3 regions of the Streptomyces formicae genome follow, and region 3 is predicted to be linked to each of the others. Evidence: riboswitches for the same ligand, from Rfam matches in the RefSeq annotation. Region 3 holds a riboswitch; each other region holds the start of a gene.
The links. Region 3 has a riboswitch for cyclic di-AMP ahead of KY5_RS19525 (M23 family metallopeptidase). Riboswitches for the same ligand answer to the same signal wherever they lie in the genome.
Positions count from the first base shown of each region.

Region 1: linked by a shared signal. The riboswitch ahead of KY5_RS01875 (C40 family peptidase) and the one ahead of KY5_RS19525 (M23 family metallopeptidase) in region 3 are both predicted to bind cyclic di-AMP.
Region 2: linked by a shared signal. The riboswitch ahead of KY5_RS16645 (transglycosylase family protein) and the one ahead of KY5_RS19525 (M23 family metallopeptidase) in region 3 are both predicted to bind cyclic di-AMP.

Region 1 is NZ_CP022685.1:448,347-451,704, forward strand. It holds gene KY5_RS01865 (ATP-dependent Clp protease proteolytic subunit) at 127-762, shown strand; gene KY5_RS01870 (hypothetical protein) at 770-1,075, shown strand; cyclic di-AMP (ydaO/yuaA leader) riboswitch at 1,485-1,663, shown strand; gene KY5_RS01875 (C40 family peptidase) at 1,667-2,140, shown strand; gene KY5_RS01880 (LysE family translocator) at 2,190-2,807, opposite strand; gene KY5_RS01885 (LysR family transcriptional regulator) at 2,962-3,358, shown strand, end outside.
Region 2 is NZ_CP022685.1:3,881,497-3,884,854, forward strand. It holds gene eno (phosphopyruvate hydratase) at 1-234, opposite strand, end outside; gene KY5_RS16645 (transglycosylase family protein) at 600-1,319, opposite strand; cyclic di-AMP (ydaO/yuaA leader) riboswitch at 1,324-1,527, opposite strand; gene KY5_RS16650 (transglycosylase family protein) at 1,722-2,777, opposite strand; gene KY5_RS16655 (cytochrome P450 family protein) at 2,925-3,358, opposite strand, start outside.
Region 3 is NZ_CP022685.1:4,574,243-4,577,600, forward strand. It holds gene KY5_RS19520 (aldo/keto reductase) at 1-168, opposite strand, end outside; gene KY5_RS19525 (M23 family metallopeptidase) at 277-1,359, opposite strand; cyclic di-AMP (ydaO/yuaA leader) riboswitch at 1,371-1,518, opposite strand; gene KY5_RS19530 (PP2C family protein-serine/threonine phosphatase) at 1,740-2,840, opposite strand; gene KY5_RS19535 (MFS transporter) at 3,035-3,358, opposite strand, start outside.

The DNA of each region.
Region 1 (3,358 bases), 4.1 Mb from region 3:
GCGGCGTGAAACCCAGCGTGCGGTCGGACCCTTCCCCCCATGAACGTACGTCCTGTACATTTTTTACAGATCCCTGCGGAGTGCTGCGAAGAGAGGCGTCCCATGAACCGTCCGTCGAACCACCCGGTGAACCGTCCGTCCGCCCGTTACGTCCTGCCCGAGTTCACCGAGCGCACGAGTTCGGGGACGCGGACCCTCGATCCGTACTCCAAGCTCCTCGAAGAGCGGATCGTCTTCCTCGGCACTCCCATCGACGAGACGTCGGCGAACGACGTGATGGCGCAGTTCATGCACCTCGAGCACCAGGCGCCGGAGCGTGACATCTCGCTGTACATCAACTCCCCCGGCGGCTCGTTCAGCGCGATGACCGCCCTGTACGACACGATCCAGTTCGTCACCTGTGACGTGGAGACGACCTGTCTGGGGCAGGCGGCGTCATCCGCCGCCGTGCTGCTCGCCGCGGGCACGCCCGGCAAGCGCTTCGCGCTGCCCGGCGCGCGCGTGCTCATCCACCAGCCGTCCATCGGCGAGCCGGTCCGCGGGCAGGCGAGCGACCTCGCGATCCAGGCCGACGAGATCCTGCGCACCCGGCGGCTCCTGGAGGAACTGCTCGTACGGCACACCGGACAGAGCCCCGAGCGGATCAGCGCCGACATCGAGCGGGACAAGATCCTCGATGCCCCCACGGCCGTCGAGTACGGCCTGGTGGACGGCATCATCCCGAGCCGCAAGAGCACACTGTCCGCGCACGACGGGAGGTGAGCCCGACATGCTTCCCCACCTCCCGCCCCTGCCCGCGCTGACGCGCGCCGAGGCCGAGTTGGTCGACCGCTACCTCGAAGTCGTCGACCTGGTGGGCCGGATCAACCCGGCAAGGGGCGAACTCACCTACGGAGGACTGCGCGCGGCCCAGGCCCTGGTGACCAGCGCGAAGGACCTGCGGGACGCGCTGACCCTGATGCACCGGCGCGGCGAGAGCGAAGTGCACGCGCCCACGCTGGCCCGCGCGCTGCGCGTGCTCGACGGCGAGCGAAGGACCCGCCGCGTCACCGTGCCACCCCCGTCACAGAGTTGATCACGCCCCTCGGCCAGACCCCTGTGGCTATGCGCCCGTTGACCGCCACCGAAGGCCCGAAACCCGTCGCGCCGCACTCTCCGGAACGTCCGGAGCCGTGTTGAAACGGACCAGACGAGCTACCCCGAACGGCGTAGCGAAGGGTCCGCCAAGGCGTGGTCGAGAGTTGCGTCAGAGGTGTACGAGGAGTGCGGAACGGACCATTCCGGTGCTGGTCGAACCGTCGTCGGCCACCCGGACGGCTGCCCCTTTCGGGCGGTGTCCACCTGAACGGGTCAGTCGTGAGGAGCCTCACAAAACGCCGTTTCGGCTCGGTTTTTTCGCCCTTGTCGGGTCAAGATCCTCTCCGACGACAAGCCCCCGCCACAGCGGCGGGGCGGTCCGGGCGGACGCCGAGTCCTGCCGCCACCCGGATGACCGGTCGACATCGGTGCAACGGCAGGAGTGGAGGACCCAAGCACGGCGGGCCCGTCCGGAAGGTCCGGACGACGCGCCCTTGGGGTGAAGCCGCAGAGCACGACGCGGCCGGGCATCTTCGCCTGCCCGAACCCGACAGGTCATCTTTCACAGGCGGCTGACGAAGGGTTGCGCATGACTGCGCTGAATCATGTTCCGTCGCTGCTCAGCAGGACGGGGGCCGCTTCGGCCCTCACGCTCGCCGTCGTAGGCGGCACCGTGGTGGCCCCCGGGCTCACCGGGGAAGCGCAAGCGGCCACTCACGGGACGAAGGCGCTCAAGATCGCGGCTTCCAAGAAGGGCTCCCCCTACCGCTACGGCGCGGCGGGACCCAACCGGTTCGACTGCTCGGGCCTGACGCTCTACTCGTTCAAGAAGACGGGCAAGAAACTGCCGCGCACCGCCGCCGCGCAGTACAACAAGACCAAGCACATCTCCAAGTCCCAGCGGACCCGCGGCGACCTGGTGTTCTTCCACTCCGGAAGGAACGTCTACCACGTCGGGATCTACGCGGGTAACGGCCGCATCTGGCACGCGCCCAAGCGGAACACCGTGGTGCGCCTGGAGAAGATCTGGTCCAAGAGCGTCTGGTACGGCCGGGTCCGCTGACCCTCGCCGCGACCGTCCTGTCCCCCGAGCACTCCGGAGTGCTCGGGGGTCAGGCCAGAACGGGCTCCACCAGGAGCACCAGACCCAGCACGCCGAGCGCGACACCGGTGACCGCCTCGATGGCACGGGCCGTACGGGGCCTGCGCAGCCACCTGCCGAGCCGGTCGACGAGCAGGGCCACCGCCGGGAACCACAGCAGGGCGAGCGCCACCACGATGGACGCGAGCAGCAAGGTCCTGGGCATCGCGGGACTGCCCGCGGGCACGAACTGGGGCAGCACGCTCAGGAACGTGATCGACGCCTTGGGGTTGAGGGCGTTGGTCAGGAAGCCTTCCCGCAGACCACCGGCCCGCGCCGTCAGCACGTCCTGCGCCGTCTCACGCGGTCGTGCCGCCGAGCGCAGCGCGCGATGGGCGAGGTACAGCACATAGGCGGCGCCGACCAGTTGGAGCGCCCGGAAGAGCGCGGGGACCGCGGCGAGCACCGCGGCGACGCCCGCGACCGCGAGGGCCGTGTGCACCAGGAGTCCGGCCGCGACCCCGATCGCACTGGCCACGCCCGCCCGCCGGGAGGCGAGGGAGTTGCGTACGACGACGGTGAAGTCGGCACCGGGCATGGCGACCATGCCCGCGGCGAACAGGGTGAAGGCGACCAGTTGTGCGTCCATGCCGCCCAGCCTGCCGGTCCCGAGCCTTCAACGGGTATGTGGAATATCCTGACCGTGACTTAAGCAGCCGTTTAGTCTCCGGGTCTGCGGGCCGGGATCCGGGTGGCCTGCCGCCGGAGCCGTACGCGCGCCCTTCGCGCCGCAAGGAGCTGCCATGTACGACCCCACGCGGCTCGCCGCACTCGTCGCGGTCTCCGAGGCCGGTTCGATCACCCGGGCCGCCGAGCGGCTCGGCTACACCGTGCCCGCCCTCTCGCAGCAACTGGCCAAGCTGGAGCGGGAGGCAGGGACGGCGCTGCTCGTACGCCATCACCGCGGGGCGCGGCTGACCGGCGCGGGCGAACTCCTGGCGGCCAGGGCCCGCCGGGTACTCGACGAGATGGAGCGCGCCCGGCACGAACTCGCGCAGCTCGCGGGCCTGTCGGGCGGCAGGCTCCGCGTCGGCACCTTCACGACCGCGGGCATCCATCTGCTGCCGCCCGTCCTGACCGCGTTCCGCAGGGCCCACCCGGACGTGGAACTGACCGTCGCGGGGTACGAACCGCCGTTCG
Region 2 (3,358 bases), 690 kb from region 3:
GCCGATCTGCTCGATGACGGCGAGGACGGCCTTCTCGACACCCTTGCCCTGGTAACGGTTGGGGTCACCGTCACGGAGTTCGATGGCCTCGAAGGCACCGGTGGAGGCACCGGACGGAACGGCGGCACGACCCGTGCTGCCGTCGTCGAGGCCGACCTCGACCTCGACCGTGGGGTTGCCTCGGGAGTCCAGGATTTCCCGGGCTACGACGACGTCGATGGACGGCACGAGCATCTCCTTCTGGGATATGACGCATTTACGCGGGGCCGCTTCAGCCCTGCGTCTCACGAGCCTAACGGGCTCCGGGGCTTCCACCAGCCGACCGCCCGTCCCGTGGGACGGGCGGGGGCCCAAATACCCGGGAAACGGGACGGAAGGCCGTGTTTCTACTGGCCGGTAGCTCGCTAGGGGCGAACACGGCCGGGGCCGGTCCCGGGGGTCTCGGGGGGGGCGGTCGCGGAGGCAGGATCCGGACATGGCCCCGCCCCGGTGCGTACGGGGGATACGCGCACCGGGGCGGGGAGCCCGTGGGGACGGGGGGGGTGGCCGTGCGTCCGCCGAAGCACGGCCGGGGGGCCTGTGACGGCCGGGTGGGGCCTCTACTTGAGGTGCAGCTGCTGGCCCGGGTAGATGAAGTCGGCGTCGTCGATGATGTCGCCGTTGAGCTTGTAGACCTTCTGCCAGCCGCCCTTGACCTCGTGCGACTCGGCGATCTTGGAGAGGGTGTCGCCGGACTTGACCTTGTACTCGCCGTCGCCCTTCTTGACCGTCTTGCCGGTCGGGGTCTCGACGGTCTTCTTCTTGGTCTCGGTCTGCGGCGTGGGCTGCGGCTTCGGCGCGGCCTGCGGGGCCTGCTGCTGCGGGGCGGCCTGCTGCTGCGTCTTCTGCGGCTGCGGCTTGGCCTGCTGCTGCGGGGCCTGCTGCTGCGAGCCGCCACCGTTGTACGCGGCACCGGAGAGACCGACGCCACAGCTCGGCCAGGCACCCTTGCCCTGGCCCGCGAGGACCTTCTCGGCGATCTCGATCTGCTGGGCCTTGGAGGCCTTGTCGGCGGTCGGCGCGTACTTCGTACCGCCGTACGCGGCCCAGGTGGACGGCGAGAACTGCACGCCACCCTGGTAGCCGTTGCCGGTGTTGATGGACCAGTTGCCGCCGGACTCGCACTGGGCGACGGCGTCCCACTCGGCGCCGGTGGCGGCGGAGGCCGAACCAGCGGCCATCAGCGGGGCCGCCACGGCGGCACCGGTGACACCGGCGAGCGTGACGACACGGGTGGCCTTGGACGGGCGGCGGTGCTTGCCCTTGCTGGAAAACAGCATGAGTTGATCCCCTCACCGACGCCTGCGAGGTGAGCTGTCGGGTTCGGGCCGATGTGGTTGCCCGGCCGCACTCCCTCGAGTGCGACTTAACCCCTAGCCGTTTCCCTCCGTCTCACGACCGCTCAGCCTCTCGGCTGCTCGGCCCCTCAACGGACGGGCCCGGCACTTACCTTGGGTCCCCCGCTCCTGCCTACGGCGCTCAAAGCGACGACTGTTCCCGTCCGGCCGTTGGCAGGATTCGGCGTACCGACCGGCGGGGCTCACCAGTGGCGAGCGGTGACGACCGTAGACACGCGGTCGCCGGAATTTCAAAGACGATCAGGGCTTCTGAGACCCATCTCTCACTCGCGCCAAACCGGACATACGACGCGAAGACCCCGCCCGACTCTTCGTCAACTTCCCTTACTTTTCGCCCAAATCGAGGCTCTGACCGGGGAGAATGAGGTCCGGGTCGTCGCCGACGGTCTTCTTGTTCTCGGCATAGAGCGTGGGCCAGCCACCGTCGACGCCGAGGTCGTCCGCGATCACCGAGAGGTTGTCGCCGGAGCGGACCGTGTACGTCCCCTCGGCCGTCTTCCCCGAGCGGTCGCCGCCGCGCGAGGCGTGCCGTCCGGTGCGGTCCTTGCCGTCGCCTCCGGAGGGCCGCTCGTCGGCGCTGTCGCCCCGGTGGCGGCCGGGGGCGGAGTCGTCGGAGGGGGCGGTGGAGTCCTCGGGCTCGGGCGAAGTACTGCCCTTCTCTCCGGACTTGCCGGAGTCGCCCGCGTCGCCCTTGCCGTCCGTCTCGTCCTTGTCGCTCTTGTCGCCCTTGCCCGGCTTGTCGTGATCCTTGTCTCTCGACGCGTCGGACGTGTCGGACGCGTCGGAGGGGTCGGCCGGGTCGGACGGGTCTACGGAGTCCGAGGAGTCCGAGGAGTCCCCGGAAGGCTTGTCGGAGGGCTTACCGGAAGGCTTCTCCGACGGCTTCTCCGAAGGCTTGTCGGAGGACTTCTCGCCCGTCTTGTCCTTCCCGTCGGACCCGGGGTCCGCGGAGTCGGAGGGGACGGGTGTCAACGGTGCGCCCGGGTCGACGTCGGCGGCCGCGCCGTCATCGGTGAGACCGGCGATCGGGGCACAGCTCGGCCAGGCGGCGGGCCCCTTGTCGTCGAGGACCTTCTCGGCGACGGCGATCTGCTGCGACTTGGACGCCTGGTCGGCGCTCGGCGCGTAGTCCAGACCGCCGTAGTTCTCCCACATCTCCTGGGAGAACTGGATTCCGCCGTAGTACCCGTTGCCCGGGTTGGCGCTCCACGCGCCGCCGCTCTCGCACTCGGCGAGCTTGTCCCACGTCGCGGTGTCGGCGGCGCTCGCGCTCGTCGCGCCGAGCAGCGGGATGGCGATGGCGGATCCGGTGACTCCTGCCGCGACGATGAGGGCCGGGGCTTGGCGGGGGCGTCGGTGACGACCATTGCCGGAGAGCATGCGGTTGCCTTTCACGAGACTAATGCGGCGACAGGGGCACCGGGTGCCCGAGTCGACGTGAACGTAGTCGCACTCGAACGCTTGTCACAAGTCGATGCAGCGGAGATCACGTGAAAGTCACAGTCTTGACGCCCCGTCAGCTGAGGCTCAGTCGGACACCGTTCTCTGTGCGGGTGCGAACTCCACGGGCAGCGTCCGCAGTCCCCGCATGATCAGCCCGCCACGCCACCGCAAATCGGCAGGATCCACCGCGAGTTGCAGGTCGGGAAGGCGTCGCAGGAGCGTCGCGAGGGCGGTCTGCCCCTCCAGACGGGCGAGCGGGGCGCCCAGGCAGTAGTGGATTCCGTGCCCGTATCCGAGGTGCTGGTTGTCACGCCGGGACAGGTCCAGGGTGTCGGGCTCGGCGAACCGCGCGGGGTCGCGGTCGGCGGCCGCGAGCACCACGAGGACGGGGTCGCCCGCGGCGATGTCCTGCCCGCCGACGGTCAGCGCCTCGGTGGCGAACCGCCACGTGGCGAGCTCGACGGGCCCGTCGAAGCGCAGCAGTTCCTCGACGCCGGTCTCCAGGAGGTCGGTGTCTC
Region 3 (3,358 bases):
GGCCGTGTACGCGTCGGCGGTGTCGACGAAGTTGCCGCCCGCCGCGGCGTAGGCGTCCAGGACGGCGAAGGACGCGGTCCTGTCGGCGGTCCAGCCGAAGACGTTGCCGCCCAGGGAGAGCGGGAAGACCTCGAGGTCGGAGGAGCCGAGTGTGCGAAGAGAAGTCATGTGCTGCTCAACGCGCCCACGGGAAACGGAATTCCGTGTAGGCCCCACCAAACCGGGGCCCTGACGTCGGGGGGTTGTCGCCAGGACCTCCGGGGTTCTGGTGGTGCGTCAGGGGTTCAGGCCCTTGCCCTGCAGCCAGCCGAGCGGGTCGATCCCGGTGCCGTCGGGCGTGTGGACCTCCATGTGGAGGTGCGGCCCGGTCACGTTGCCGGTCGCGCCGACGCGGCCGATGACGTCGCCGGTGGAGACCTTCTGGCCCGCGCTGACGTTGAGCGAGGACTGGTGGCAGTACCAGATCTCCGTGCCGTCCTCGAGCTCCAGGACGGTGCGGTAGCCGTAAGCGCCCGCCCAGCCCGCCTCCTTGACGGTGCCGGTGTGCACGGCCTTGAGCGGCGTGCCGGTCGGCGCCGCGAAGTCGAGGCCGGTGTGGTGGCCGGAGGACCACATGGATCCGGAGTCGCCGAAGTGCGAGGTCAGCGTGTACGAGGAGGTGGGGATCACGTAGCTCTTGGCGAGCTTCGCCAGGCGCTCGGCCTCCGCCTTGGCCTTGCGGGCCTCCTCCTCCTTCTTCTTCTTGGCGGCGGCCTTGGCCGCCACCTCCTTCTCGGCCGCCTTCTGCTGGGCGGCGGCCTCCTCGGCGGCCTTCTCGGCGGCGGCCTGCTCGGCCTCGGCGCGCACCGCGTCGTCCGCCTGGTGCTGCTGGTTCTCGGCCTGCCGCATGATGCGGCTGCGCAGCGCCTCGCCCGCGTCGGTGGTGCCCTGCTCGGCGTCGGTGGTGCTGACACCGGCGGCGGTGAGCGGCGCGGCGGCGGTGCGGGCGCTCGCGTCCGAGGAGTCCGACGAGTCGTCGGACATCAAGGAGCCCACGCCCGGCAGGGACTTGGCGTCGGGAAGCGAGTCGGCGACGGCTCCGACGCCCGGCAGGTCGGGCATGGATATGGCGACCGGCGGCTTGCCGCCCTGCGCGGTGGCGATGCCGCCCGCGCCGACCGCGGCTATGACGCCGACGCCGAGAACGGTGGAGCTACGGGCGAGCCCGCCGCCCTTCTTGTGCACGCGGTGCCTGCCGCGGACGGGACGGATGGACTCCTCGGTGGGGTTCCACTCTTCCCAGGACTCCGGGTCGTATCCACCGAAGTCGTCGTCATTCGGCACATACGGGGCTTGGGGGGCAGGCCGGTTGGACGCCACTGGGGCGCACTCCTTTCCTTCCTTCTCGCCTACCGGGTTAGCTGACGGGTTCGGAGCAGGAAGGTCTCCTACGGACATCTGGCACGGATGCGCAGAGGTCCGATTCACCCCAAGTTGGTGGTTCCCCGGCTCCCTTGCGGGATTAGGCGCGTGCGCACGGAGCCGCCTCTAGTGACGGCTGGGACGACCGCGCTGCGTTATCGAACGTTAATAGACAGCGGGGGCGGATTCCAAGCCGTTCCGACTGATCGTTAACGCCCTTGGCCTGTACTTAACGGGACACGGGGGTGAGGAACGGGGCGAGTTGACCCCGGAACCGCCCACACCGGAACTTCACATTCTCTTGACAGTGCGTCAGTTGTTATGCGGAGGGGCGCGCTTCACTCACCGTCGGTGACCTCCCCGTCGGTGACCTCCGCCTGGTGTACGACGGGACGCCGCACCGCGAGCAGCGCCATGTCGTCCGTCGCCCCGCCCCCGGTGTGCCGCCGCACCTCCTGCACGAGCGTGGCGAGCAGCGCGTGCGGGCCGTCCAGGCCCGGGAAGATCCGGCCGCCGAGGCGCGCCGCCGGATCGTAGAAGACGCCCGCCGCGTCCCGCGCCTCGGAGAGGCCGTCCGTGTAGAAGAGCAGCGTCGCGCCCGGCGGGAACTCCGACTCGTCCGCGCGGTCCGGCCAGGCCCCCAGATCTCCCATGCCGAGCGGCAGCGCGGGCTCGGTCGCCGCGAGCACGCGCAGGCGACCGTCCCCGCGCAGCAGCAGCGGGGCCGGGTGCCCCCGGTTGATCAGGCGTACGACGCCTTCGCCGTGCCGGATCTCGCCGAGGACTGCGGTGGTGAACCCCTCGAACGCGTCGAGCCCTTCGCGCCGGGTGCCCTCGCGCGCGAGGGCGCGCTCCAGGCGCTGCGCCACCGCCTCCAGCGTGGCCTCCTGCTCGGCGGCCTCCCGGAAGGCGCCGATGACCACGGCGACGGCCGCGACCGCGCCCATGCCCTTGCCCCGTACGTCGCCGACGATGAGCCGTACGCCGTGCGGGGTGTCCTGCACGGCGTAGAGGTCCCCGCCGATGAACGCGTCGGCCTGCGCGGCCTCGTACCGTGCCGCGATGTCCAGGCCGCCGATGCGCGGATCCGGTTCGGGCAGGACGGCGCGCTGGGTGGCCTCCGCGATGGTGCGCGCGGTGGCGAGCCTGGCGTTGCCCCGGCGCACCACGCGGTTGATGACGACCGCGAGCCCCGCGACCGTCAGCACGGTGATCAGCTCGGTGACCGTCTCGACCGTGCTGTCGAACGAGTTTCCGTAGTGCAGGAGCAGGACGGCGGCCGACGCCGCCGCGCCGGTCAGGACGGTGTTGAGCAGCGAGTAGAAGGGGGCGGCGATCAGCGGGGCCGCGGTGAACAGGGGCGCCGCGGTGAACTCGGGCGGTGTCAGCGCGTCGTACACCACTCCGACGACGAGCAGCAGGACGGGCAGTGCCCGCACGAAGGTCCCTTCGTGCGCGGTGGCGCCGCTGTCGTCGATCCGGTCGGCGCGTCTCCCCCCACGGCCACCGTCACGTCCTCCTCGCTGCCCCACCGCTCGCTCTCCCGCCGACTGTGCGCGCCCAGCACCTCACCGCGCTGCACTCAGGCTTCCCGCAGCGCGGTGAGGGTGCGACCTGGTGTGGGCCGACCGGGTTAGGCGCCGGTCACCGCGGGGACGGGTGCGAGCCGCCCCGACCTGGCGAGTCCGCGCAGCGCCACCGCGCAGCACGCGCCGAGGGCGGCCAGGACCAGCCAGGGCAGTGCGGGCAGGTCACGGGTGGCGTCGAGCAGGGCGCCCATGCCGAGGTTGCCCGCGGTGATGCCGATGCCGCAGACGGTGTTGTAGAGGCCGTAGTGCGTGGCCACCCAGCGGTCCCCCGCGAGCGAGACGACGGTGTCCATCTCGAAGGGGTAGAGCACGGCGGTCGCCGCGGCGAGCGCCGCCGCGCACAGGAGCAGGCCCGCGACCCCGACGTA